Regions from separate parts of the Pseudoalteromonas sp. M8 genome, predicted to be linked through region 4. Evidence: predicted binding sites of a transcription regulator. Region 4 holds the regulator's gene; each other region holds the start of a gene.
What was found. The regulator sigma-54, encoded in region 4, starts transcription at its own class of promoters, with help from an activator protein. The targets are predictions, from matches to a motif close to GTTGGCACGNNNNTNGNNT.
Positions count from the first base shown of each region.

Region 1: the regulator sigma-54 is predicted to act here: its motif matches at 3,386-3,404, upstream of GSF13_RS11400 (FimV/HubP family polar landmark protein).
Region 2: the regulator sigma-54 is predicted to act here: its motif matches at 5,032-5,050, upstream of GSF13_RS18650 (PA2169 family four-helix-bundle protein).
Region 3: the regulator sigma-54 is predicted to act here: its motif matches at 3,158-3,176, upstream of GSF13_RS20095 (DUF3192 domain-containing protein).

Region 1 is NZ_CP047240.1:1,500,167-1,507,564, reverse strand. Features, by position in the region: gene GSF13_RS11400 (FimV/HubP family polar landmark protein) at 1-3,251, opposite strand, end outside; gene GSF13_RS11395 (aspartate-semialdehyde dehydrogenase) at 3,615-4,631, opposite strand; gene GSF13_RS11390 (4-phosphoerythronate dehydrogenase) at 4,669-5,793, opposite strand; gene GSF13_RS11385 (DUF6419 family natural product biosynthesis protein) at 5,877-6,197, opposite strand; gene fadE (acyl-CoA dehydrogenase FadE) at 6,730-7,398, shown strand, end outside.
Region 2 is NZ_CP047240.1:3,070,739-3,078,136, forward strand. Features, by position in the region: gene GSF13_RS18630 (TonB-dependent siderophore receptor) at 1-1,902, shown strand, start outside; gene GSF13_RS18635 (methyl-accepting chemotaxis protein) at 2,262-3,854, opposite strand; gene GSF13_RS18640 (hypothetical protein) at 4,106-4,297, opposite strand; gene GSF13_RS18645 (DUF1328 domain-containing protein) at 4,338-4,505, opposite strand; gene GSF13_RS18650 (PA2169 family four-helix-bundle protein) at 4,516-4,962, opposite strand; gene GSF13_RS18655 (mechanosensitive ion channel family protein) at 5,128-6,012, opposite strand; gene GSF13_RS18660 (BON domain-containing protein) at 6,249-6,812, shown strand; gene GSF13_RS18665 (outer membrane beta-barrel protein) at 6,874-7,398, shown strand, end outside.
Region 3 is NZ_CP047240.1:3,386,515-3,393,912, forward strand. Features, by position in the region: gene GSF13_RS20075 (1-acyl-sn-glycerol-3-phosphate acyltransferase) at 1-176, opposite strand, end outside; gene GSF13_RS20080 (SO_0444 family Cu/Zn efflux transporter) at 344-1,618, opposite strand; gene zntR (Zn(2+)-responsive transcriptional regulator) at 1,611-2,018, opposite strand; gene GSF13_RS20090 (D-2-hydroxyacid dehydrogenase) at 2,110-3,057, shown strand; gene GSF13_RS20095 (DUF3192 domain-containing protein) at 3,256-3,636, shown strand; gene GSF13_RS20100 (diguanylate cyclase) at 3,705-4,607, opposite strand; gene GSF13_RS20105 (response regulator) at 4,617-7,398, opposite strand, start outside.
Region 4 is NZ_CP047240.1:415,360-422,757, reverse strand. Features, by position in the region: gene lptC (LPS export ABC transporter periplasmic protein LptC) at 1-330, shown strand, start outside; gene lptA (lipopolysaccharide transport periplasmic protein LptA) at 320-862, shown strand; gene lptB (LPS export ABC transporter ATP-binding protein) at 862-1,587, shown strand; gene GSF13_RS06990 (RNA polymerase factor sigma-54) at 1,634-3,133, shown strand; gene hpf (ribosome hibernation promoting factor) at 3,163-3,450, shown strand; gene ptsN (PTS IIA-like nitrogen regulatory protein PtsN) at 3,452-3,910, shown strand; gene rapZ (RNase adapter RapZ) at 3,903-4,769, shown strand; gene GSF13_RS06970 (HPr family phosphocarrier protein) at 4,770-5,039, shown strand; gene mgtE (magnesium transporter) at 5,389-6,747, shown strand; gene pmbA (metalloprotease PmbA) at 6,815-7,398, opposite strand, start outside.

The sequences.
Region 1 (7,398 bases), 1.1 Mb from region 4:
TGAACATTCTCATCACTAAAATCTGCTTCATTGGCTAGATCGGACTGCAATGTATCTTCCATCAGTTCTTCAGATGATTCCGGAATAGCATCCTCTTCATCCAACATACCAGACAAGTGTCCTGACTCCGTTTGCTCAGACTCTGCTAAAAGCTGTTCAGATCCTAGTTCACGCTCGTCAGATACCTCTTCCAGCTTTGGTAAAGCATCTTCTGGTGCTTCATCTAATAAACCATCAAGCTCGTTATCTGCTGGCTCACCAACTTCCTCTTCAAGCTCCGGCAAAGCTTCTTCTGCCGTTTCGTCAACTAATGCGTCGAGCTCGTCATCTACAGGCTCACCAACATCCTCTTCAAGCTCTGACAAAACATCTTCTGGTGCTTCGTCTAGTAATGCATCGAGATCGTCATCGGCCAGTTCATCAGATTCTTCTTCCAGCTCTGGCAAAACATCTTCTGGTGTTTCATCAACTAATGCATCGAGATCGTCCTCGGCCAGTTCATCAGATTCTTCTTCCAGCTCTGGCAAAACATCTTCTGGTGTTTCGTCAACTAATGCATCGAGTTCGTCCTCGGCCAGTTCATCAGATTTTTCTTCCAGCTCTGACAAAACATCTTCTGGTGTCTCGTCAACTAATGCATCGAGTCCATCCTCGGTCAGTTCATCAGATTTTTCTTCCAGCTCTGACAAAACATCTTCTGGAGTTTCGTCAACTAATGTATCGAGATCGTCATCGACCAGTTCATCAGATTCTTCTTTCAGCTCTTGCAAAACATCTTCTGATGTTTCGTCAACTAATGCATCGAGTTCGTCGTCGGCCAGTTTGTCAGATTCTTCTTCCAGCTCTGGCAAAACATCTTCTGGTGTTTCGTCAACTAATGCATCGAGATCGTCACCGGTCAGTTCATCAGATTCTGCTTCCAGCTCAGATACTGTATCTTCCTGTGCTTCATCTAATAAAGCATCGATATCATCACCAGCGAGATCGTCGGACTCTTCTTCTAATTCCGGCAATGTATCTTCTTGCGCTTCATCCAATAAAGCATCGATATCATCACCAGCGAGCTCATCAGACTCTTCTTCTAATTCCGGCAACGTATCTTCTTGCGATTCATCCAATAAAGCATCGATATCATCACCAGCGAGATCACTAGGCTCTTCTTCTAATTCCGGCAACGTATCTTCTTGCGCTTCATCTAATAAAGCATCGATATCATCACCAGCTAGATCATCGGACTCTTCTTCTAATTCCGGCAACGTATCTTCCTGTGCTTCATCCAATAAAGCATCAATATCATCACCAGCGAGAGCATCTGACTCTTCTTCTAATTCTGGCAACGTATCTTCCTGTGCTTCATCCAATAAAGCATCGATATCATCACCAGCGAGATCATCGGACTCTTCTTCTAATTCCGGCAACGTATCTTCTTGCGCTTCATCCAATAAAGCATCAATATCATCACCAGCTAGATCGTCAGACTCTTCTTCTAATTCCGGCAACGTATCTTCTTGCGCTTCATCCAATAAAGCATCGATATCATCACCAGCGAGAGCATCTGACTCTTCTTCTAATTCTGGCAACGTATCTTCCTGTGCTTCATCCAATAAAGCATCGATATCATCACCAGCGAGAGCATCTGACTCTTCTTCTAATTCTGGCAACGTATCTTCCTGTGCTTCATCCAATAAAGCATCGATATCATCACCATCAAGCGTATCTGGCTCTTCGTTAATTTCAGCTAACGCATCGTCTTGAACTTCATTTAATAGAGCATCAATATCATCACCCGCAAGCTCACTACTTGGTTCCTCAAAATCAGGCAGTGCATCATCGTCAGCATCTTGAGAAGCATCAAGTAGTGCATCGATATCATCAGCATCGACTAAACTCTCACTATCAAAGTTACCGCTAAATTCGGGCTCTTCATCTAGCGCCCCGTCCAGAATTGAATCGATATCATCGTCGTTTGCAACAGCATCCGCTTGCTCATCAGCAAGTTCCTCGCTCAGGGCAGCAAGCGCATCATCGCTAACATCAATTTCTTCGTCTTGAGACTCGTTGAACAAATCATCTAGATCGCTGTCACTTAAAATATCTTTGCTACCATCAACATCGAGCGAAACTTCATCATCAGCCTCCTCGAAGCTCTGTTGCATAAAGTCTTCGTCGTGATCATCACCAAACGAAATATCTTCGTTTAGTAAGCTATCCAGTTCGTCTTGATCTAACGTATCACTTCCTTCATCGAAGTCGTCATCAAGTGAGTCAAAGGTAATTTCATCGTCTTCAGGTAAGATATCGTCATCTAACTGAACGCTTGCGCCCAGTGCATCTTCATCGTCGCCCATTCCGATATCAAGTGGGTCTGGCTCAGGGTCAAATGCAGTCGCAGCGGTTGCAGCTCCCGCCGCAGCGCCTGCAGCCACGGATGGTGTTTGCGGAAGAAAATCGTCATCATCTGTTGACGTCTGAGATTGCTTTCTCCGGCGTAGGAACATAACGAATCCAGCAATTGCCAGTAGTGCTGGCAATGTAGCAAGTAATGCAATGCCAGCTGGCGAGCTAAAAAATGCGCTTAACTCGCTACTTTCTTGCGCTTTTGCTTGAGCGGCTTGCTGATCAATCATTTCATTTTGCAAGTCGATAACAGCCTTTAGCTGTTGTTGGATTTCGCTGTCTTTTCCAAGCTGAGTACGAACCGTTTGAAGCTCGGTAGAAATAGCGCCGAGCTGTTGCTTTAACTTATTGTTTTCGGATAGGATTTCTTCAACATTACGCACCGAGGACTTGAACTCTTTTTGTAAGTCCATCAGCCTCATGTCCTGTTCCATCTTTAAAGAGCGCAGTTGATTAGTCAGGTCTTTTTTTGCTTCTTCAACATCGACTTTGCGAGCTTGTGTAACCTTTTTTTCAGCTTCGTTTATTGCATTTGGGTTCAATAATCCCTTACGCTTCATTTCCCAAAGTTTGTCATCTTGATCCGACTTTTGCTTTGCCAACTCAGGGTTAACACTACGAATTTCATTGATTGTAGGAATACGTAAATACGCCCCATCCTGCATATGGTTGAGGTTTTTATCTAGAAATGAATTAGGATTTTTATCATAAAGCGCCTTCATCACCTGATAAATGGTGACCGAGTCATCTGGTCGCACTTTTTGTGCTATACGCCACAATGTATCCGTGGGTCTGATAGGCCCTATTGACCGACCTTGAGCCCCATAATCAACCCCTTTAGGGCCTTTTAGCACTACCCCTCTTGGGTATATACTGGTGTGGCAATCAGTGCGAATACAAAGATACTAAATAAGGCTAAACCGCGCATGCCGATCCTTTACTCAAATGTTTAACACCCGTTAAACGACGTTTTATTATTATGGCTTTGAAGCAAGCTCTATTCCAAATGCAAACTATAAACCAGATATGTTGGAATATCCATTGCAACGTATTGAAAGTTAACATGGTTATAATGCTTTTTACTGATTTTGGAATAGCTGATATAGGTGAAGAATAGTCAAGTATTTGACTTAACGGCAAACTTCTTGGCAGAAGTTTGCCGTCATAGTGCAGAGAAGTAAGCAAAACTTTGCTTACTTTGCGATATCAAAGGGTACCTATAGATAGCTTTCTATAATGGCTTCTGCTATTTGAATGCTATTTGTTGCTGCACCTTTTCTGGTGTTGTCTGATACCACCCATAAGTTTAAGCCTAGTGGATGTGAAATATCTTGCCTTACACGACCCACATAAACGGTATCGTTACCACTTGCATCACTTACCGGTGTTGGGTAGTCGTTTTCGTCTTCAATTAGTTCAACACCCGGCGCATCAGCAAGTAACTGCTTAACATGTTCAAGATCATAAGGCATGCGCGTTTCAAGATGAATGGCTTCAGCATGACCAAAAAACACAGGAACGCGAACCGCAGTCGGGTTAACCAAAACACTTGAGTCGCCCAAGATTTTTTGCGTTTCCCACACCATCTTCATTTCTTCTTTGGTGTAACCATTTTCTTGGAACGCATCAATTTGAGGAATGACATTAAAAGCGATTTGTTTGCTAAACACTTCGTTTTCCATCGGTCTTGCATTCATTAAGTTTGCAGTTTGCTTAGCCAACTCATCTACCGCTTCTTTACCTGCACCAGATACCGCTTGATAAGTTGAGACATTAATTCTGTCAATGCCATAGGCATCATAAATTGGTTTAAGTGCCACTAGCATTTGGATTGTAGAGCAGTTTGGGTTAGCAATGATATTACGATTTCTAAAATCGGCAAGACTGTCTTTATTCACCTCAGGAACTACTAATGGAATATCAAAGTCGTATCTAAAATGTGAGGTGTTATCTATCACAATGCAGCCAGCGTCAGCGGCGATTGGTGCATATTTCTCCGACACGGAACCACCCGCTGAAAACAAACCGATATGGGCATTAGAAAAATCAAACTCTTCAACATCCAGAACTTCGATTTTTTCACCCATAAAGTCAATCTCTTCACCCGCGCTTCGGCTACTCGCGAGTGGGTATAATGTGTCTACAGGAAACTTTCGTTCTGCTAGTAATTCGATAATTTGCTTGCCAACAAGACCTGTTGCGCCAAGTACCGCAACATTATATTTTTGCGACATTATTTTTCCTCATTCTGTAATATACCAACCACAGCACTTAACTCTTGTGCTCAGAAAAGCCAAGTTGGTAAAGCTTTTCACTGATTGGTGAGTCATTATTGACTGCAATTGTACTAAATTCTCGACGCACGGGATATGCTTTACGCAAGGTATCAAAGCCCAATGTGTTTAGCTGTTTTCTCATGATGCCATCATCACGACGAATGTCATAAACAAGATGCGCTAAATTGATAATATCCTGCTCGTTGGCTGTGCTTTGCAATTGGCAGCCAGTGACACTTGGCTTAGGAAGAAAATCACTAATCGTTTTGCTGGCTGGTAAATCGAATTCTCGGCATACGGCTTCGTATAACATTTGCGTGCCTCGCGCCTTACCCTCTAGCGTATGGCCGGCAATATGCACAGATGCAAAGCGAGTATATTGCAATAATGGCTGCAAAATATTCGGCTCATTTTCCCAAACGTCTAAGATCAGCTCGAGCGCTTGCCCACCCTCTAAAGCGCGCAAAAGCGCTTGATTATCGATAACATCTCCACGGCTTGCGTTGATTATCACCGTACCCGGCTTTAATGCCGCTATCCGCGGTGCATCAAGTAGATGAACCGTTTTATGCGGGCCTTGCTTAACTAATGGAACGTGAAATGTCACGATATCCGCGCGCGCTAAGGCTTCATCTAAGGCTACATGTGAATCCAATGTCCCCGCTTGCTGCCTTACGGGGTCACACAATAATATCGTAAGACCAAGCCCTTTAAGCTTTGATGCCAAACACGCGCCAATATTACCAACACCAATGATGGCAATCGTTTTATCTTGAAGTGGCGTGGAAGTTTCTTGTGCGTATGCAAGTAGAGCGCTTATCACGTACTCGGCAACAGCTATCGCATTACAGCCTGGTGCGCTGCTGAACGAGATATTGGCGCTGGCCAACAATGAGGTATCAATATGATCAATCCCTATTGTCGCAGTCCCAACAAACTTCAGATTATCTGCTTGTGCTAACAGGGCCTCATTGACCTTAGTGACTGAGCGAGTCAACAGAATATCGACGTTTTTTAGCTCGTCAGGTTGAAGGTTACGGCCATCAAACCGTGTTACCTCACCAATTTCGCAGAAGAATGACTCAACTAAGGGCATATTTTGATCGGCTAATATTCGCATGCGGGTTTCCTGTCACCTATTGTCTCGAGTACTCAGGCGATAACACATCGCCTGAGTCGAGTTTAACATGGCAAGCTAGGCGACTAATAATAAAACCTTTTATTTTGTGTCACCGCTTTATTGCAACCAAACGCTATTGCAAAAAACATCACACAGCATACAAAAACAACCGCCCCCTTGAGACTTAACCAGCCACCTGAATCAAGCAAAGGACAAAACGTCATGGCCAACACGTTAATACAACACAATAATAAAGCCCAACGGGTATAAGCTCGGTAGCCAAGTAATGCGGCAAACAAACTGCTAAAAACATTAAAAATTACCGCTTCAGGAAAGAGGTGAAAGGCCGACAACATCGCGGCAAAGGCCAAAATAGTGACTAGATAAAAAATACTCTGCTGCATCTTGTTTCTCCTTAACATGGACAGCAATATCAACCGCTACACTAGGTCGTAGCGATAAATCCTAACTCACATAGCTACCAAGAAAATGGACTGCATTTGCTACTCCTTAGCAATTCTTAAAAGCACCATTTCGTGGCTATGCTTAACCCAATTGTAGAAACATTAGCGTGTATTTCAATGCAAATCCGACATGAAGTTTTGGCAATTATAATGCACAGATAACGAACTTCTCTGAAAGAAATTTCATGTGCATTTTCGTCATATTGCACTACGTTCATTACACTTAAATATCGATCAGTAATTAATAGCGTTGAAAATTCTCTCAGGTTATAGCTGGGGTGTAATCAATAACTTTTAAATTACTGACATGAGAAGCATGACTCATTTAACACTCAGATTCAGTACAAAACGTAAATAATATGTCACAACAAGGCATCAACTAATTCGCATAGAGGGTATGAAGACGCTTGAAATATCAGCGTTAACCAGCTAGTCTAACTGGGTGGTCAGACCTCTTATAAGGAAGAACAACATGACACTTATATTTGTTCTCGCGTTGTTAGCCTTGCTCAGCGCAGCAAGCTATCATCGCGCAAGCTGGAATACCGCTCTAGGTATTGCAGCAGTTACAATGCTAGTTGGCACCTTTGCTGGTGCATTTGGCATTATCTCTTGGTTAATTTTCTTAGCGATTGTTATTCCGCTTTCAGTAACGAACCTGCGTCAGCAGTACATCGTGGCTCCAGCATTTAAAGCGTTCAAAAAAGTTACGCCGACAATGTCAGAAACCGAAAAGTCAGCGATTGATGCAGGTACAACTTGGTGGGAAGCCGATCTATTTTGTGGTAACCCAAACTGGGATAAACTTCATCAGTTTCCTAAGCCACGCTTGAGCGTTGAAGAGCAAGCGTTTTTGGATGGTCCGGTGGAAGAAGTGTGTGCCATGCTTAACGATTGGGAAGCAACGCACGAACTGACTGACTTACCGCAAGACGTGTGGCAATACTTAAAAGACAACAAGTTCTTTGCGATGATCATCAAAAAGCAATACGGCGGTCTTGAGTTTTCAGCTTACGCGCAATCTTGTGTACTACAAAAGCTTACCAGTAAATCAACTTTACTTTCGTCTATCGTGGGCGTGCCTAACTCGTTAGGCCCAGGCGAACTACTTCAGCACTACGGTACTGACGAGCAAAAGGAA
Region 2 (7,398 bases), 1.7 Mb from region 4:
GCAACAGGTATCTCAAGATACAAATTTGGCGCGGGTGATAATACTGAGTTTACTTCTCGTGGGTATCTCGTCAATGCATTGGTTAAAGATGGCTTACCGACCTCAATTGCTGGACCACAAGAGAGTCGCTTAGACACTATTGTCTATGACCGAGTAGAGGTTCTTCGGGGCGCTGCGGGGTTAATGGCGGGTGCAGGACAACCATCGGCAACCTTAAATGTCATCACAAAACAACCAGACCGAGGTGGATTTGTTAAAGTTGGTGCCGAGATTGGCTCTTGGAATAAAGTGCGTACACACATAGATGCAACAGGCTCCCTAACGAAAGATGAAGCATTGGCCGGACGAGTTATTCTAGCCTATGAGGAAAAAGATAGCTTTGTCGACAAAGAAAATAGTAATAAGATCGTTGCATACACCCAGTTGCATCATTATTTTTCTGAAGATACCGAAGCCTCTTTTAGTGTTCATTATCAAGACAATGAACTGAAACTATCACCGTGGGGATTACCAATTTTTTACTCTGATGGTAGTTCCGTTGAAATAGACAAGAAAACAAATTTATCATCGCCAGATAGTCACAACGGCAATACCCACCAAAGTTATCATTTAAAATTATCTCACCAAATCAATTTAGATTGGGAACTTAACTTTGGCGCACAATACAGTAAAACAGAAGCTGACATTACCTTGACCTACTTTAGTGGTAACCCAGACAAAGAAACAGGCCTTGGCCTTCAAGGCGGTGACAGACGCTGGGTTGAAACGGTTGATGGGACTAATTTTATTTTGGGACTGGTTGGTCGGTTTGAGTTATTTGACCGCGCACATCAGGTGAATATCACCTATTTAAATGCCGATTTTGAGTCCACAGACGATCGCTTCGAAGAACTGGATGAAAACGCGAGAACAGTATTTTATCCACTCCAATCGATTAATAACCTTCACCCAGCCGCTCATTTAACTGCGACAGATAAGCAATTTATTGGCTATTGGGACAAAACGACGAAAGAACAGAGTATTGCACTCAGCAGTAAGTTAACGTTAACGGATGACCTTCATGCCATTGTTGGTGTCAAATTTTTTGATTATGAACGTACCAATGAACGTGACTTTGCTTGGAGCGGGTTCTCAAGCGACAAAGGTGAAGAAACGGGTGAGAGCTTATACTTAGGGCTGGTTTACAATCTCAATGACCAGATCAGTACGTATGCAAGTTACACCGACGCCTATGAGCCACAACTGGATAAAATAGATGTGAACTTAAAGCAATTAGCACCAATCACCGCTCGGAACTTAGAAGTCGGCATTAAAACCACACTTTGGGATGATAAACTACGTCTAAACGTCGCTTACTTTGATAGTTTAAAGGAAGACTTCGGTGTTGTTATCCCCGAATATGCAGACGAAAGACCTGCTAGGTATCGACCTGTTGATGGTGCAGAAGCTGATGGATTTGAAGTTGAATTAGAAGCAAAACTGACAGATGATTGGCAAGTAAACTTTGGTTACAGTGATTTTGATGTTGTCGATGAGCATGGCGAAGATATTAACTTGTATGCACCAAGACAAACGCTCAATGCGAGCACCAAGTATACTTATGGGGCTTGGCGATTAGGGCTCAATGCAACTTGGGATACAGACAGAAAAGTCGATATTTTAAACGTCCCAGGAGTTGACCTTGGACTTCCAACAGGTGGTCGTCGAGGCGCAGTGCGCGCAGATCAAGATAGCCAGCTTTTACTAAATGCACACGTCAAATATCAATTCTCTAGCCAGCTGAGCGTTAAACTGAATATCAGTAATCTCACAGATGAAAGCTATTACGATACTTACGGTTTCGTGCCGAAAAAGTACAGCGAGCCTAGAGCATACAATTTAAGTATGGAATATCTGTTTTAACGTAAAGCACTATGCAAATGCTGTGGCGTGATAAGGTTACAACGCCTTTAAAACTTAGCTGCAGCAAAATGCCTATAATACCAATTGAATTAATTCTCTAATCAATTTGAAGGGTGAAATAGCATATTAGCTTCGTTAAAAATTTCTCATTTAGAACAACTAAATAGCAAAATTTTTGCCTTGCTACTAAAGCTATTTCCCCGCTTCAAGATAGAGCATTTACTTAATACAACTGGTATAAATAAAGCGCGGGCTTCTGACTAGAAACCCGCGCTTTTCTATCTCACACCAATTTACGTAACTGTGCTTTCAATCCCAAGAGCCGAACCTCCCAAATTAAGTACTAAGTCGAGTTGCCATTAAACCTTAAATACCGACACTTGACCGTTTAACTGCTCAGCTAACGCCTCTAAGTCATTACTCACATCTGCATTACTCTGCGCACTTCGAGTAATTTCAGAAATACTGTTACTGAAATCATTAATATTTTCGCTGATTTCCGCAACCACCGTTGTTTGTTCTTCCGTTGCCGTTGAAACCTGAATATTCATACCGACGATTTCATCCACCGCCTTGTCTATATCAGTCATGATTTGAGCTGACTCATTGGCCCTATCAACTCCTGCAGCTGCACTCGACTGTGCATTCTCCATTGACGACACGGCATTTTGTGCCATGCCCTGTAACTTACTGATCATATCTCGGATCGATTCCGTAGCTTTTTGCGTGTTGTGTGCCAATTGCCTAACTTCATCAGCAACAACCGCGAAGCCTCGACCTGATTCCCCAGCTCTCGCCGCTTCTATTGCAGCGTTTAATGCCAAAAGATTTGTTTGTTCAGCCACACCTTGGATCATTAGCACGACTTGGTTGATTTCATTCGACTGGTCGTTCAACGCTTTAATTAACTGCGCGTTATCTCCCACCTCACTGGCAAGACGCTCGATGGCCTGAATATTTTGCGAAATAACATCCATCCCCTGCTTTGCAAGCTGACCCGACATCTCTGCTTTGTTTGCGGTATTCATTGCATTATGTGCAACCTCCTGAATTGCACTACTCATTTCTGTCGCTGCGGTTGCGATCATTACCGTTTGCTGCTCTTGTTCTTGTGAAGTGCCCGCAATTGACTGACTAATTCCATTTAGCTCGTTGGATGTTGAGGACAGACTATTCACCATCGTAACTAGGTTGGTAACTAACTCATGTAAGCTCGACACCATAGTATTGAAGTCGTTTCCTATCTCACTCAGCTCGTCCTGCCCCTCAACCACTACACGTTGGGTTAAATCAGCATCTCTTGCAATGTTGCCAATACGCATACGCAAACGACTGAGTGGTTCGTTAATTGACCTAAATATCAACATACCAATCAGCACCATAACGATCACAATAGTAACGGAAGAGATAATCATCGCCGTTTTTGTCGCACTGGCTTCTGAGCGGCCAACATCTCTTAGTGCACTTGCCTCTGCAAGTTGTAACTCAATTAGTGCATTGTAGCTTTCACTTAGGGGGTCAAAGGCGGCATAGAGATCGTGTACAAATTTATCATAAGGAATTTCTTCAAAAGTATTTGCGTTAACTCGGTTAATATAATTAGACAGCAGTTGCTTGACACTTATCTCTGCTTTTTCAACTTGCTTTACTAAGCTTCGCTCTTCGCTCGTAAGGTCCGTGGACAAATAGCTATTCCATTCTTTTTCAGCGATATTTTTTGCTTCTTCGATTTGCTTTAACGCGGCACTGTTGGATAATTGATGGCCTCGTAACTTGTGAAAAGTATCTACAATAACCACCGCATAGTTGTCTGACACTACTTTTATTTGCCTCAGCGGTACAACTCTGTCGTCATAAATACGGTCAATGTAATTGATAAGATTTGATAATGTTCCAATTGTAAAGATAGTAGCGAGAATAAAAAACACAGCAGGTATGCCCGAAAGCGACAACAATCTGCTTTTAACTGAAACCCTATTTAGCATAGTCTGATTTTTATTGAGTAAACATAGAAATAAAGTATTACTCAAAGTTCATAGATTACAATAATAATTGCAAATTAAGCAGCGCATTATTGATATGCATCATACTTCGTAACTGTGTCTCTTAACTGTATAGGTTTGATTTTTAAACCTATTACAAAAAAAGAGGAGAAGCTTTTATCGGCTTCTCCTCTTTTATTCCACGTCGAAATCACTTTCGCTTAACACTCTTCGTTTTCAGCGTTCATGTTCTCTTTTACATCTTCACACGCGTCTTCCACGCTATTTTCTACTTCCTGAACTGTTTCATCGAAACGCTCACCAGCATCTTCCGCCGGACCTTCGCTACAACCAAAAAGTGCTAAAATTGAAACAAAACCAAATGCTTTTGCTAATGTAATTGCTGATTTCATAATCTATCTCCTAAAACCGTTTTTGTACGTTAATTCCCTTTTACCTGGGAGCTCGTGCTTTGCCAAAAATAAACGAAATAATCATAAAGGCGATAAACACAAAGAATAGAATTTTCGCCATACCTGCCGCAGCGCCAGCGATTCCAGTGAAACCTAGCACGGCTGCGACAAGTGCTAGGAATAAAAACATTACAGCCCAACTCAACATAACATTCTCCTTAGGCAGTTAGCTCTTGCAACTGCTTCATTTGGTCGTGACAAGCTTGCATTCTGGTTTGAATTTGCAGTAATACACTCTTGCATTTAGGTGGAAGATCTTTGCTTAATGCTTTATCAAGCTTGCTTAACACTTTGTCTTCCACTTCTTCTAGCTGAGAAATATAGGTGTGCTCTTTGTCGGTGCTCACCATACCAACCAACTTGGTGTACGATTCACGAATGTCGATGCTAAGCGCTGAATCTGTCTCAATTTCACCTTCGTCAATAAGAACAAATGGTTGTAGATCCGAGATTGCTTGCGCTTTATCTACAATCATTTGGTCAAATACGCGGTTTAATTCGATATTATCTAGCTTCTTTTTAGCTTCAGTGTAAAAATCAACACCACCATTTAATACTTTGATGAGCTCTTTTACCGGCCCCATGTCGTAATTTGAATCTGCCATAAATAACTCCTTTCGTTGCGATATTTAATAAGTGCATTTTGCAAATATTATTTTCTGTCCCTTTCACTAATGCAGATTAAATGCCAAATCATAAACCTTTATTATATAAGGCTTTTTAATCTAAGCACCTTCAGACCGGTGAAAATATTACAAACTAGATGTAAATTATTCCTGTGATAATTGCGTACTTAAGGTTGTGCTCCCTTTAGCATTGAAATCCATAGTCCTAATTGGGAAAGGAATTAAGATATCGTTATCAGCTAATACACGGTTAATGGTGCAAATTGCTTTGTGCCTGACCACCATAAAGCCCGGATCTGCTGGGTAATCTATCCAAAACCACACTAATAGATTAATAGAGCTGTCACCAAAAGACTCTGCATAGACATCTGTTTCTTTTTGGCTTACTACGAAATCAAGCTTGTTAATTGCCTCAACAATCACCTCTCGGGCTTGCTCTGGGTCGTCCGCATACGAGATACCAACTGGTACTTCTATTCTTCGCTTGCCAAGCTTAGTGTAGTTTTGTAACTCATTCTTAAAGAGAATTTTGTTGGGGATATAAGACAGCTGGCCATAAAAGTTTTCTACTAAGGTGTTTCTCAAATTGATTTTGCTTACCGTGCCAAAGCAATCCTTGGTTCTTATAATGTCACCGACCATAAAAGGTTTTCTGACCCCCATCACAAATCCAGCGATGAGGTTCTCGGTCATGTCTTGGAATGCAAAGCCAATAGCAAGGCCAATGATCCCCGCCCCAGCCAACAATGACATTACAGCACCTGATAGTTTTACTATATCTAAAGCGAAGAAAATCCCAATGGCAATAATAGAGACTTTAAATATGGAACTAATAAGTGAAGCCACTTGTTCTGTCTTTATTGCTTTTTTAATTGCCTTTGAAAACCAAATTGAAGATACTTTAGCCAAAACAGTGAAGAATATGAGTATCATTAAGGCTAGGATCATATTCGGTAGTAACTGCACACCGGATTCAAGCCAAGAGATTAACTTATCATTAATTAACGTCCAGAATTTTTCTAAATTCATAATCAAATATTCCTATTTAAGTACTCGACAAATCTAGAATGCAGTAATCATTCCTATTGATATTAATTAGCCGTTCATGGAAAAGGTAATTATTACAAACTAATTTACACATCTTCTCGGTAAATTCTTCCTTAAAACTTACTCTATAAAAATAAATCACATAATTATCAATAAGTTAAAGGTTGGCACAACAGCTGCAACAGATAATTCGACTACGAAATTAAAGGAGTTTAATTATGAAAAAGACATTAATTGCAACTGTACTAGTATCTTCACTTACTACTGCTTCAGCATTTGCTGCTGATAACTCTTGGGAAAAAGAAGCGAGTGACGCTTGGATAGACGGTAAAGCAGAAGCAACACTGCTTTTCAACGGTGAACTGAACAACTTTGACATTAACACTGATGTAAAGAACGGCGTTGTAGTGCTAACCGGTAAAGTTGAACACTCAGTAGATAAAAAGCTAGCTGAAGAACTGGTACTAGGTATCGATGGCGTAAAAGAAGTGAAAAACGACCTGACTATCGTAGATATGTCAGATGAGCGCAAAAAAGAGCGCAATTACGAAAGCGATAGCGGTTTTACTGACGCAAAAATCGCAACAGTAATTAAGTCTCGCTATCTGTTCGACACAGATGTAGATGGTACTGACATCGATGTTGATGTGGAAGGTTTAGTCGTAACATTAAACGGTCATGTAGGTAGCGAAGCAGAGCGCAAACTTGCTGTGCAAATCGCGAAAAACGCCAATGACGTTAGAGATGTAAAAGATAACCTTCGCGTTACCACAAAATCATAAGCCAATTTTGATTTGAGGGGGCTTTCCCCCTCCCATACTTATATTGATTTAAGGAGTAAAGATGAAACAATTAACAATTGCTGCTGCGCTACTTGCCTCTCTAGGTCTTGCATCCACAGCCGCTCACGCGGAGTCTGATTTTGGACTAGATGATTATAAAATTTACACAGGTATCGGTTATGGCCAATACTCTTTCCAATGGGAAGATCGTGAGAATGACACTTCATTCGACGACGACTCTTCTATGCTAAAAGCGTATGTGGGTACAAAAATTAATCCATATTGGAGTTTTGAACTTGCCTATGAGAACTTCGACGAAGCAAGTGACATTGACAACTCTGCTGAAATAGACGGTATTTCTTTATCTACACGTATTTCAGCTCCACTAAACGAACATTTCTCAGTGTATGCTAAAGGTGGTTGGCTTGAGTGGGATGCTGATATCTACGCGGATATTCCAGCTGTAGGTCGAGTTTCATCTAGCCTTGAGGGTGGCGACTGGCTCTATGGTGCCGGTGTTGAGTTTCACCTCAATGAAAACGTTAACATGCGGTTAGAATACACTCGCTATGAACTTGAAGACAAT
Region 3 (7,398 bases), 1.4 Mb from region 4:
TTCTTTTTTAGTTTCATTCTTACGAGTGGGCGTGCAATAGCAGGCCAAGCATTTAACCAAGCTGGCAGGTTATATTTGGCGATCACATCAATGAATTGATCATCACCTAGTAGACGTGCCAGTGCTGGCACTACTTCATCATCATTATACGGTCTAATGTCAGCGTATTTATCCACTCTACTTCTCAAATTGTCGGATTAACGAATACTGGAACGCATTCTATCGTGTCAAATAAACAGACGCTAAGCATTTCATGTCTGACCACCAAGGCAATATACCAAGTTGGAACAATAAATGCTTAAGCGTCATGCAATTGTAATACGGTAAAAAGTACCACAATAGTTTATCTTCTAACAACTTTACCTAATTTGAGTATAGCTAATCTTAGTAAGAGTGCTGCTAATAATGCGCCCATCGATACTGTTAACCAATGTGGTAGCACTTCGTGTTCCTCACCTATCATCGGCGTTACAACAAAACCATAAGTATTGACTAAGTAATCAGTTAAATAGCCAAAGATAAGTGCAATCCCGATGACACCGCCCAAGTAGGCAAACACGGCACGACGCCCTAATTCTTTACCAACCACCCCAATTGTGGCGATGTTAGTTGCAGGGCCTGCGAGCATAAATACCAATACAGCACCGGGTGACACACCTGCCATTAATAAACCCGCAGCGATTGGAGTTGAAGCGGTCGCACAAATATACATTGGGATACTGATAAGAATAACCACTAGCATGGCGATAATACCGTCGCCCCACTGAGATAAGAAAGACTCAGGCACAAAGGTTTGCACTAACGCTGCAAAGAATAAACCGATAAGTAGCCAAACTGCGGTGTCGGACAGTAATTGATTACAGCTGAACTTAACAGCTTCCATAATTTTGCCAAAAGCCCCTTGATTTTTAGGCTTAGGAGCTGGCTCACAACAGCTTGTCGTGGCTGATGAAGAATCGCAACAACTGGTTACGGTAGGCTCCGTAGTATCACAACAAGACATATTCGTCCCTACCATTGCTAATTGCGGGCTTGCAGGCGCACAGCAGCTTGAGCTTACTTTTGCGGTTTCCACTTTAGCGCTGGCGCAACAGCTATTATGGCTGTGATGCTTTTCAGCAGGCTTTGGCTCTGAGTGATGATTAGCGTCACAACAACCGCTAGTCGCGCTTGGTTCCTCTGAGGTATTAAGGTGCTTTAGTGGCACAGGCTTATCATCTTTCTCACTGCCAACGAGTAACCCGGCCGCAATTGCGCTAACCACAGCCGCAATTGGCCTAATTATCGCCATAAAAGGACCAAGTAGTACATAAGAAACTGAGATAGAGTCCACTCCAGTTTCAGGCGTTGAGACTAAAAATGCGGTTGTCGCACTTTTCGAGCCCCCCGCTCTTCTCAGTCCCACCGCAGCAGGAATAACGCCGCAAGAGCACAGTGGCATAGGCGCCCCAATCAGCGCTGCCTTTATCGTTGTCCAAAATCCTTCTTTTCCTAAGTGCTTTTGCAATAAATCTTTTGGAATAAATACATTAAGTAACCCAGCCAATATTAGGCCAAGCAGTAACCACGGGGCAGATACTAAAAATAGCTGCCAAAAATTTACTATCAGTTCATTCATCGATAGCCTCCAAGGCCGTTAAAATCGAGCAGCTCACTGCCGCTTCCTTACCGCCGCAGCATTGCTCTGCTAGCGTCGATAATGATTGTTCAAATTTTTGTAACTCAGCGATCCGCGCTCTCACTAAGTCCCGTTTAGTGATAGTCAGCGTTTTCACTTCTTCGCAACTGTGCTGATGCTTTTCAAACTTTATCTTCAGCAAGTCTTGCACTTCTTTGAGGCTAAACCCTACTTCCTTCGCGCGAAGAATAAAGCGCATTTGCTTTTCACTTTGCTCATCAAACAACCGATACCCGCCCTCGCTCCTTGTGCAAGGGTGTAGAAGATCGTTTGCTTCATAATACCTTAACGTGTCAGTTGATACGTTAAGCCGCTTTGCCAGCTCACCAATCTTTACCACTTTACACTCCCAAGTCCTGAAGATTATCCTAGTCGACATCACAAGTATAAACCTTAGAGTTAACTCCAAAGTCAAGAAAAGGATAAAAATAATGCAAATCGTGGTATTAGACGCTAAAACCCTTGCAGGAACCGATCTTTCCCCCATTGCCAAACTAGGCACATTAACGTCTTACGACACCACACCCAGTGAGGACATCATCACACGCTGTAAAGATGCAGCAGTCATCATCACCAATAAAGTACAGTTAACTGAACAAACAATCGCGGCGTTACCGCAATTACGCCTGATTTGTGTTGCGGCCACAGGCGTCAACAACATCGATTTGGCAGCCGCAAAAGCCCATCAAATTGCGGTGGCTAATGTGGCTGGTTATTCGACCCCTTCTGTCGTGCAGCACACCTTTACTATGCTTGGTAACTTAATGACAAATATTCATCGTTACCAGCAAGACTGCCGTGCAGGGCTTTGGCAGCAAAGTGATATGTTTTGTCGCTTGGACTACAGCATCAACGAAATTGCAGGCAAAAACTTTGTGATCGTAGGCCATGGAACGTTAGGAGAAGCCGTTGCAAAAGTCGCACAAGCATTTGGAGCTCAGGTAATTGTTGCCGAACGTAGGGGCGTAACTGAGGTTAGAGCAGGACGAATGGCTTTTGAAGAAGCACTGCAGATTGCGGATATTGTATCGATTCACTGCCCGCTTACCGCTGAAACAGAAAACCTGATTTCGAGAGCTGAATTCGCTCTACTTCCAAATCATGCTTATCTTATCAACACCGCGAGAGGCGGAATAGTCAATGAGCAAGCGCTGGTGGATGCGCTAACTAACAAGCAAATAGCTGGTGCTGCTGTGGATGTCCTCACTCAAGAGCCGGCCCAAGCAAGCAACCCACTTGTTCAATACCAAGGGGAAAACTTGCTTTTAACACCGCATACGGCATGGGCAAGTAAAGAAGCCATCGAACGTTTAGTCGGCGAAATTGCCATTAATATTGAAAGTTTTGTGGCAGGCACAACGAGAAACCGAGTGGTCTAGATTATTGTTTTAGTGAGTGATATCGCTAAAAGTTAGTGAAAACCATCAACCACAAACTGATTAAAAAACAACAACAAACTGATATTTATAAACTTTATTAGTTGGCAAAGAGTTTGCAACTCTTGTGATAATTCAAGCAAAAAATAAATGGCTGTTTGCATTACTTGCTCAGCAACAAAATTAAAAAGGAAAACAACAATGAAAAAATTAATGTTAGTGGCTGCGCTTAGCTCTACTCTATTATCAGGCTGTATCGTTGCTGTATCCGACGGTGAAGTAGAACACAGTTGGGCTTCTGAATACAACTCGTCTAACTGGGAACATAAACAGCGTAAAAATCGTGAAAAGATTGCTAACCTTGAAATGGGCGCGTCTTACTCATCAGTAAAAGACATGTTTGCAACTCCTGACTTTAGCGAGTTGGTGTCAAAAGACGGCGACAACTATCAAGTGCTGTACTATGCAACCAACAGCAAACACTCAGACGGCAAAGTAACAAAAGATGAGTGCACGCCATTGGTATTCAAAAACAACCAACTGGTTGGCTTTGGCGACAACGCACTAAAGCAAATTCAGTAAGACTTTATCGCACCAAGGATGGTGAATAATGCGGATATGCTTTAGCCCCCGCATATGGCTTTAGATATTTATAACACTTTAATAAAAACCGTACTTTGCTGTTTTTGTGCAACGGCAAGTGCGCTATCGGCCATTTTTATCAGCTCACTAAGCTCACTACTACAGTGATTTTCAATATGAACTGCACCAATGCTAACGCTCACATGCGCACATATCGGTGAAGCAATATGGGGGATTTTTAACGCATTAACCGAGTCGTGCAGCGCTTCTGCTATCTCATTAATTACGTCGATATTATGCTGAGTTAGTACCAACGCAAAACGAGTACCATCAAAACGGCCAATAAATAAAGAACGTCGGGTAGCGCCTTCTTCTAGCGCTTTGGCGACCTTAAATAAACAATCATCACCGTGCATGTAGCCATAATGCTCATTAAACGTTTTAAAATAGTCCACCTCAACCAGCATAACGGTAAACGCACTGCCATCAGCTTTTGCGCTTTCTAATGCTGATTTCATCGCTTCATCTAGATATCTACGATTGGGCAACTCCGTTAAACCATCGATAGAGGCTAGCTTTTCTAGCAGGTCATTTTTCTTTTTTATTGCTAAATGGTTTTTGATTCTGGCTTTTACAATCAAAGGGTTAAAGGGTTTAGTAATATAATCCACAGCCCCTAACTCCAAACCTCGTGCTTCATCTTTAAAGCTCACACTACCAGAGATCACGACAACGGGAATACCGTAAGTGCTCGCATCCTTTTTTAGGCACTCTAAAACAGAAAATCCAGCGCCGTCAGCCATTAACACATCTAAAATAATAAGGTCTGGTTTACTTGCTTTTAGTTCATCAATACATAACTTAGCGTCAGTGCTATGGGATAACCGATGGCCGTCACCTAATGTATTGCTTAGGACCATCTTATTTATTGGGTCATCATCAATAATAAAAATGTGCTCAGCTTGCTGCATCTTATGACGCTACCTTTTTAGCTCGATAAAGCACACCACCTGTGAAAGTGCATTTGTTAACACATCCAAGTCAGTGCGATTTGTTATTGTTGTGATCGTTTTGCTTTGCGTTTCAAGGTCTTTTGCAACTTTCGCTAGTCGCTTAAAGCCCAGACCTGCAGCAGCGCCCTTAATTCCGTGTGCTAACTCAAATAATGCTGAACCTTGCTCTATTTCAGCAACCTGTTCTAGGTAATCATGGCAAAGTTTAGCAAATTTATCTAACATTGTTTGCAAAAACGTTTCATTTTGCATCATTTGTGATAAAGCAAACTCATAATCAAAAAAGGCTTCTTCTGTTTTATCCGACTGGAAAATATTACTTGCCAATGCCTTGCACGCCTGTGTGCTATTAATTGGTTTTACCAAATAATCATTCATGCCAACGGCTGTGGCTTTCGCCCGCTCTTCTTTGCTTGCATTGGCGGTCAAGGCGATAACGGGAAGCTCAGTTTCAGACCACACGGCTCTGATCTGCTTGGTCGCTTGATAGCCATCAATATTTGGCATATGGATATCCATCAGGATGATATCGGGTTGCAGTGAGCGACAAACTTCCTCAATATGTTCGGCGCTTTGGAGCCCTACGGTAGAAATACCATTCTGCTTCAACATATTTTCAGTAATATCTAAATTTAAGTTGTTATCGTCGACCACCAAGCAAAGTGCACCGGCAACCTGCATACACACGTTGTCGACGGTTTGCGTCATATGGGCAAATTCAGCAAGCCAAGTATAAGCTGATTGGTAAAACACACTTTGATTAAGCGCAATATGGTTACTTTGCTCAGGAAACTCCCCTTCACAATGCAGTAGTAATGCGGTATTTCCAGGTAGCGTATAAGCGGGGTCAAGTGCTGCTTCTGGTGGAATAACAACAATAGACTTGTCGAGCTGAGCATGCATCCCGTGCAATCGCTCAACAGATAAAGGTTCCGCAAGACCTGCAAAATAGCTTGGTAAGCTATGTGCTTCGGTGGTGAGACAGTAAACTTCTTTGTGACTATCCACAACTGGACAAGCGCCTTTATCTAGCACCAATTCGAAGAAAAAGCAGCTTCCTTCGTTCGGGGTTGAGTTAACCGCAATATCGCCACCTAAGAGTGCAACTTCTTGCTTCACAATCGCAAGCCCCAAACCAATGCCTTCGTGACGACGTGTGAAGCTTTCATCACCTTGGGTAAATGCATCAAAAAGGTGTTCAATTTCTTGCGATTTGATCCCAACGCCAGTGTCCCAAACAGCAAACTTTATGGTTTGTTTTGCAGCTCTATCATTAGTTAACGTTACTTTCAGACCCACCTTACCATGGTTGGTATACTTTACGGCGTTACCAAGTAGGTTTACTAAGATTTGCTTTACTTTATCTTCATCACTGTAAAGGTAAGGCCAAACTTGAGGGTCGACCTGTAACTCAAACTCCAAGCCTTTTTGTATACATAAAGGCTTAATCAGTGATTCTATAGTGGTAAATACATGGCAGGTTTGAAATGTCTCGTATTGAATTGTGCCTTGATGACTTTCTACTTTGGCAAACTCTAAAATACTGTTGAGCATGGTAAGCAGCTCGTTTGCAGCCCCAGAAAGCTGCTGCAATTTTTTACTCTGAACTCGAGTCAGCGCCTCACTTTTGATCATATCCGCCAGACCTAATATGGCATTAATTGGCGTTCTAATTTCATGGCTGATATTCGCGATAAAGCGGCTTTTGGCAAGCGTTGCGCGCTCAGCATCTTGCTTCGCTAACAGCAGACCAGTGATATTTTGAATATGGATCACGTAATACTTAGGGCGCTTATTTTTATCCCAAACTAAAGAAATACTCAATTGTAACCAGCGGTGCTTACCCGACTGTGAAATCATGTGCTCAACGACTTTCTTTTGCTCTTTTAATAGCCCAGCCAAGACAGGCTTCAGCTCTTGCCAGTTTTGTTCATCAAACAAGCGTTCCAGCTGCTTTTCTCCGGTATTCTTATCAAGTGATAAGTAACGTTTGGCAGCCTTGTTCATCTCCAAAATTTTACCGCTGATCGCAGCTAGAATAACGCCATTAGGTGCAAACTCAGTCGCTGCCCTAAAGTTTTCTTCAGAGTCTCTTAGGGCATTATATGCCTCTTGTGCGGCAGTAATATCTCTCGCAACCCCCAAACAACCGATGAGCTTTCCAGTTTCCGATTTCAATGGCGTGATAGTCAAAAAGTAGGTATTTGCCCCAAGGACAAAATTAGTTGCCACTTGTTCTTGCGAGCGCTCCATCGCCGCTTCTTGCTCAAGTAAAATGGTTAATCCAGATGTCACTTCAGGTTGTGTTTTCGCAACTAAATCCGACTTATCAACCCCCATAAACTCTTCAAACGCGCGATTACAGCCTATGAATGAACCGTCTATATTTTTGAAATAGATAATATCGGGCACAGAGTCAAGCACTGCATTTAGCAAAGCAGCTTGACGCTCTTTTGCCTCAAAGCTTTGCTTTAATGCCTGTTGTTTACGCTTAATTTCGTCGTCTAGTTCTTGATTATGTTGCTTAAGGGCATGCATTAAGCGCGATTTTTGCTCCACCACCTGTTTGATTTGTATAAACCAAGGTTGCCATTCTGAGGGGATAGGATAGTTTAAAGTGGCTTGTGGTGTATGCTCTTGCAAAGATAGATAATTCACAAAATGCTTTAGAGGTCGGACAAATACTTGTCCGCTTAACCATACAATAGTCACAAAGGTAAAAAGAATAAAAAACAGTAATAGTGCAAGT
Region 4 (7,398 bases):
TTTAGTCACTTTGAAAAGCCCATTTTCACCTTATATAACGGTGAACAGAATTGGCAAATAAGCGCATTAGAAGCAACCCTATACGAAAACAACACCTTGATATTAGAGGGCAATGTGTTGGCAAAGAATTTAACGCCTAACGCCATGATCACGGATATCAATGCCGATAATGTAAGAGTTGAAATTAAGCAAAAATTGATGAAGTCGGAACACCCTGTCGTTATCAACGGTCCTAGTCTTAGGATCACAGGTAAAGGACTGCATGCGGATCTACAAAAGCAAGTGATCGAACTCATCAACCACACAAAGACAATTTATTATGACCAGTAAAATCATTAACAAACTAGTTTTCATCGGCTTGCTTGCAAGTTCTACTCTAGCAATTGCTGCAGAACAAAATGAAGTCATTATTGATGCTGGCCGTCAGCAAGCTCAACTGCAAAGCAACATCGGTATTTTTGAACAGAATGTTGTTATTATTCATGGCAACAGAAAGATAAATGCCGATCGCCTAGAGGTCCACCGTCGCGCGGAACTTGGCATTAACAAGCAACTGCTTGTGGCAACTGGCAGCCCTGCCACTTTTAGCGAACGTCAACCCGATGGCAACTTGCTAGAAGCCAAAGCAAATGAAATCCGTTACGACGTAGCGAAGGGAACCCTAGTGATTTCTGGTGATGCTGAAATCAATCAAACTGGGCAAAAAATCAATGCTCAAGTCATCACCTATGACATTGAAAAGCAATTGATCAGCGCTGAGCGCTCAGACCAAGAAGACTCTCGAGTAAGAACCATCCTTGTTCCTGTTGATGACAAAAAAGACGCTAAAGAGAAAAAAGCGCAGGAAGAAGGTAACAATTAATGAGCGAGCTCAAAGCAACTGGTCTAGCAAAGAGTTATAAAGGTCGTCAGGTCGTCAAAAATGTTGGTTTAAGTGTTCAGGCTGGCAGTATTGTAGGCTTATTAGGACCAAATGGTGCAGGTAAAACCACTACGTTCTACATGATTGTAGGGTTAGTACCAAGCGACAAAGGCTATATTCAGATTGATGACGAAGATATCACTTTGTTACCGATGCACAGCCGTGCACGACTTGGTATTGGCTATCTACCGCAAGAGTCTTCAATCTTTAGAAAACTCACGGTCTATCAAAATTTGATGGCGATTTTAGAAACTCGAAAAGACTTATCTAAAGTTGAAAGAGAAGCTGAACTAAACGAGTTACTGGATGAGTTTAATATTCAACACATTCGCGACTCACAGGGCATGGCATTGTCGGGAGGCGAAAGAAGACGAGTCGAAATTGCTCGCGCTTTAGCCGCAAACCCTAAGTTTATCCTGTTAGATGAACCTTTTGCTGGTGTTGATCCTATTTCGGTGTTAGATATAAAGACAATCATAGAGCACCTAAAAAACCGTGGTATCGGTGTGCTTATCACCGATCATAACGTTAGAGAAACACTGGACGTATGTGAAAAGGCCTACATCGTTTCACATGGTGAGTTAATCGCTGCAGGCACGCCAGAACATGTTTTGGCAGATCAAACCGTAAGAGATGTCTACCTAGGCGAACAATTCAAGCTATAGTTAAGACGTAGTATTAATAACTGTTAAAAAGGATTGTTAGAGATACATGAGGCAATCATTACAGCTGCGCATGGGGCAGCAACTTACAATGACTCCGCAACTGCAACAAGCCATTCGCTTGCTGCAGCTTAGTACATTGGATCTGCAACAAGAAATACAAGAAGCATTAGACAGCAATCCATTGTTGGAAGTGGAAGAAGGTGATAATACTGACGGCGAAAACGCTGACCAACACAGCCAAGAAAAGAGCCGTGCTGACGACAATCAAGATTCAGCCGATGAAACGCAGGTTAGTGACTATGAGATAGACTCAGATACCGCCATGAGCAAAGACACTGTGAGCGATGACCTTGCCATGGATGTCACTTGGGACGAGTATATGAGTGCAGCGCCTGCTGCAAGCTCAGGTCCACTTCCCGATGACGATAATGTTTATCAAGGGGAAACCTCTGAATCTCTCCACGATTATCTCATGTGGCAACTCGAACTGACACCATTTAGTCCAACAGATAGAGCTATTGCGATTGCGATTATTGAAGCGGTCGACCTGTCAGGCATTCTAACACTGTCTTGCGAAGACATTTTAGAAAGCATTAATGACGAGAATAGCGAAGAGCCTATTGAGCTAGATGAAGTCGAAGCCGTACTCAAACGCATTCAGCTTTTTGACCCTGTCGGTATCGCAGCGCGTAGTTTACAAGAATGCTTATGCATTCAGCTCAACCAATTCGCCCCAGATACCCCATGGATTGCCGAAACAAAAATGATCCTGACAGAGCATATCGACTTGCTTGCCAGCCGTGACTATCGAACTTTGGCTAAGAAAACGCGCCTTAAAGAAGCCGATCTCAAAGAGGTCATGACGTTAATACATAGCCTTAACCCAAAGCCTGCGGCAAGCATTATTCATGAAGAGCCTGAATATGTGATCCCTGACGTATCGGTGAAAAAAGTAAAAGGTCGTTGGGTCGTAGAGCTAAATCCTGATGCTATGCCTAAAATAAGAGTAAATGACCATTACGCTGCGATGTCTAGAACGGCGAAATCCAGTACGGATAGTCAGTTTATTCGCTCACATTTACAAGAAGCAAAGTGGTTTATTAAAAGCTTAGAAAGCCGAAATGATACTTTATTAAAAGTTACCAATTGCATTGTGCAACAACAACAGGCATTCTTTGAACATGGCCCCGAAGCAATGCGCCCTATGGTGCTAAATGATGTTGCTGAAATGGTTGAGATGCATGAGTCCACAATTTCCCGTGTGACAACACAAAAATACATGCATACACCTCGGGGAATATTTGAGCTGAAGTATTTCTTCTCTAGCCATGTAAGTACGGAAAATGGAGGTGAGTGCTCTTCTACAGCAATTAGAGCACTTATCAAAAAGCTGATAGCTGCAGAGAATACCGCGAAGCCATTGAGTGACAGCAAAATTGCAGATATCTTAGCTGAGCAAGGAATTAAGGTAGCGAGACGTACGATTGCAAAATATCGTGAATCCCTAGCCATTCCACCGTCAAATCAGCGTAAAAGCTTGATATAAGACGTAAAACCCAAGAAGGAAAAATGCTTATGCAACTAAATCTAACTGGTCGCCATGTAGAAATTACTGACTCATTAAGAGACTATGTCACCAACAAGTTTGCGAAGCTAGAAAGGCACTTTGATCATATCAATAATGTGCATGTGATCCTTGATGTCGAGAAACTAGTACAAAAAGCAGAAGCAACATTACACGTAAACGGCGGCGAGCTATTTGCATCAACAGAGCATCAAGATATGTATGCCGCAATTGATGGCCTTATCGACAAGCTAGATCGTCAAGTTATTAAACACAAAGAGAAGCTCACTCGACACTAAGATGAAATTAAGTGAATTAGTGAACAAGGACTGCAGTAAAGCTGCGGTCCTTTTTAATAGCAAAAAACGTATTTTAGAATACATCAGCGAACTGGCTCATAGCCAAATTCCAAATACCAGTCAGCATGCTATCTTGGACGCCTTAATGGCGCGAGAGAAATTAGGCAGCACAGGGATCGGTAAAGGCATTGCCATTCCCCATGGTCGACTTGAAGGTTTGGATAAAATCCTTGCAATGGTGCTTGTCAGCGAGCAAGGGATCCAGTTTGAAGCCATAGATAAGCAGCCTGTCGATATTTTTGTCGCGTTCATCGTACCTGAAGGTGATAATCAACAACACCTGAAGACCTTAGCGGCGATTGCTGATACACTCAAAGACAAGTCTTTTTGCAAAATGCTTAGGCAAGCAAAAAGTGATGATGAGTTATATGCAGTGATCCAAGGTGAACTTGATGAGTGATGAAGAAAAAGGACTCGAGCTTATCATTATCAGTGGCCGCTCAGGCTCTGGTAAATCTGTAGCGCTTCGAGTATTGGAAGACTTAGGCTACTATTGTGTGGATAACATTCCAGTCAATTTGCTACCGTCTTTAGTCCGCAGTGTTTCGGACAATTATAATAAAATTGCAGTCAGTATTGATGTTAGAAACTTACCTAAAGAACAGGACGAGTTTAATGACATTCTTGAATACTTACCAGGCTTTGCCAAACCTACCCTGTTTTATTTAGACAGTGACGATCAAACCCTGATAAAGCGCTTCTCAGAAACACGACGTTTGCACCCTCTTTCACTGCATAATCTTCCATTAGATGTTGCGATAAAGAAAGAACGGGAATTGTTAGACGTGCTGATCACTCGCGCCGATTTTCTCATTGATACTACAGGCCTGAGCGTTCATCAACTTGCAGAAGATATCCGCGAAAAAATCTTAGGTAAAAAAGACAAACAACTCATTATTACCTTTGAATCTTTCGGCTTTAAACACGGCATCCCAAAACAAGCGGATTACGTTTTTGATGCGCGCTTTTTACCCAACCCACATTGGGAGCCTGAGCTTAAGCCGCTAACTGGCTTAGATCAGCCAGTCAAAGACTATTTGTCGAGTCACAGCATCGTGCAAAAGTTTACTTGGCAGATCCAAACCTTCGTACAAACTTGGTTACCACACTTAGAGCGTAACAATCGCAGTTATCTAACGATCGCAATAGGATGTACAGGTGGGCAACATCGCTCGGTATACTTAGCGCAAACCATTGGTGAACGTTTTGCTAAAACCCATCCCAACGTCAAAATTCGTCACCGAGAGCAAGAGGGTTAAATGTTAGAAGATACGTTTTTAATCCAAAACAAACTCGGCCTGCACGCTCGAGCAGCGACGGTTCTTGCGCAATTAGCAACCCAATTTGATGCCGAAGTGACCTTATATCAAGGAGACAAAAGTGCTGCTGCTGACAGCGTACTAGCGCTGTTGTTACTTGAAAGCAGCCAAGGGAAAGAAGTCCGAGTGGTTTGTGAAGGTCCTGATGCTCAGTATGCACTAGACGCCATTGGCGGACTGATAGAAAATAAGTTTAATGAATCCGAGTAATCGTCAGTAAAACAATAAGGCCTGATTCATTTACTCCCTGCTAATCTCCCCCTCCTCCGTAACCAAAGTGGTCTAATAAGTCTCTCATAATTAAGCGTAAACCTTGGTAGTTCCTAATAAACTGAGTTACACTGTAATACCAATTTAGGTTTCTTTCGTGCAGTAAAGCGAGTTGCCGGAAAATCCTACTTTATCGTTGCGTACACCTTTAACGTGTATTAACGATAGCAACCCACCAGCAGAAACAACACGAATAAAATTCAAATTAAGAAATTGATTTCTGCGATAAAATAAATGAATAGGGTTAACTTAATCACGTTAGCCACCATTAATATCAAAAAGGATGCCTATGCCTGAAGTATTTGAACAAGACTACACACTGGAACAACTCCAAAAGGTAACTAACGCCTTAAACAGTGGTCAGTTTGTTCAAGTTAGGCGTATGCTCGCAGAAACAGCACCTTGTGACACTGCACTGCTTTTAGAATCATCCCCTCATAAAGTTCGCTCTATGCTGTGGCAGCTTGTTGACCCAGATATCCAAGGGGATGTCTTAGAGGAACTGTCAGAGGACGTAAGACTTGGGATCATCGCCCAGATGGAGCCGGAGCTAATTGCCGCCGCTACAGAAGACATGGACGACGATGACCTTGGTGATGTCCTAAGAAGCCTGCCTGATACCGTCTACCAAGACGTTATCGGTGCGATGGATAGCCAAGATAGAGAACGTGCGACACAAGCTTTGTCCTACAAGGAACACTCTGCCGGTGCGCTAATGAGCACCGACACGGTCACTATTCGACCCGATGTTACCTTAGAAGTTGTATTTAGATATCTACGCCTTAAAGGCGAATTGCCAGACGGCACAGATGAGCTATATGTTGTCGATAAAGACAACTGTTTCTTGGGTGCCTTACCAGTCAATACCTTATTAACTAAGTCTCCTGACAGTATGGTTCGAGATTTGATGGATGAAGATAAGGAAACGATCCCTATCTCCATGGATGAGTCTGAAGTGGCGCAGCTTTTTGAGCGTCATAACTGGATCTCAGCTCCCGTCGTTGACGATAACGCCCATTTACTTGGTCGTGTCACCATTGATGACGTTGTTGACGTCATCCGTGAAGATGCCGAGCACAGTTTGTTAAGTATGGCAGGTCTTGAAGATGAAGAAGACACCTTTGCGCCAGTTCTAAAAAGTAGCCAGCGCCGCTCTATTTGGCTTGGGATTAACCTTTTAACCGCCTTGATGGCAGCGTTTGTCGCAAGCTTCTTCGAAGGTACCCTGGATATTTTACCTATTCTCGCGGTGTTAAATGGCATAGTACCAAGTATGGGTGGCGTTGCCGGTAGCCAAACGCTAACCCTAGTTATACGTGGTATTGCCCTTGGTCATATTAACCAAACTAACCAAAAGTTTTTAATGGGTAAAGAGCTGGCGATCGGCGCCTTAAACGGCGTGCTTTGGTCTGTCTTGATCGCTGGAGTTATTGCTATATGGCAGTGGGATTTTACACTCGGTGCTGTAATTGCCTTCGCAATGTTTATGAACTTAGTCGCAGCGGGTATCGCGGGTGCCAGTATTCCAATTATGTTAAAGAAAATGAATATCGATCCAGCGCTAGCTGGTAGTGTGGTACTAACAACTGTTACTGATATCGTAGGGATCTTTGCATTCCTTGGCACCGCAACTTGGTTATTAGTGTAGCAGTAACAGTGTCGAAACGGCGGGAAATGCTGGTTAAAACCAGCATTTCTTGAGCTGAGAGAGGGAGTTATTCGCCCGCTATTTGCATATTATTGAGTAGTATAGAGCCGGTTTGTACTGCGCCTCGGCATTCAATATCAGCGCCAACGCCTTCAATCCCCATAAACATACCTTTTAAATTACCAGCGATAGTAATTTCACTTACAGGATATTGAAGTTCTCCATTTTCGACCCAAAAACCAGCAGCCCCCCTAGAGTAATCACCAGTTACCGTATTAACACCTTGCCCCATAAGTTCAGTGACTAACAAACCAGTGCCCATCGACGCAAGTAGGCTGGTTAAATCGTCGTGTGTTGGCTTTACTAACCAGTTATGGATCCCACCTGCGTGACCTGTCGCTTGCATATTCATTCTACGTGCAGCATAGCTTGCCAATAAGTAAGTATTGAGCACGCCATCTGTGATAATTTCACGGTCGATGGTTTTTACACCTTCGCTATCGAAAGGACTAGAAGCAAGCCCTCTTAATAAATGTGGCTTCTCTTCAATGTTAACGCTGTGATTAAAAATTTGTGTGTCTAAAGAATCCAACAAGAAGCTAGACTTACGATATAGCGCGCCGCCACCAATACCTGACACTAAGTGCCCAA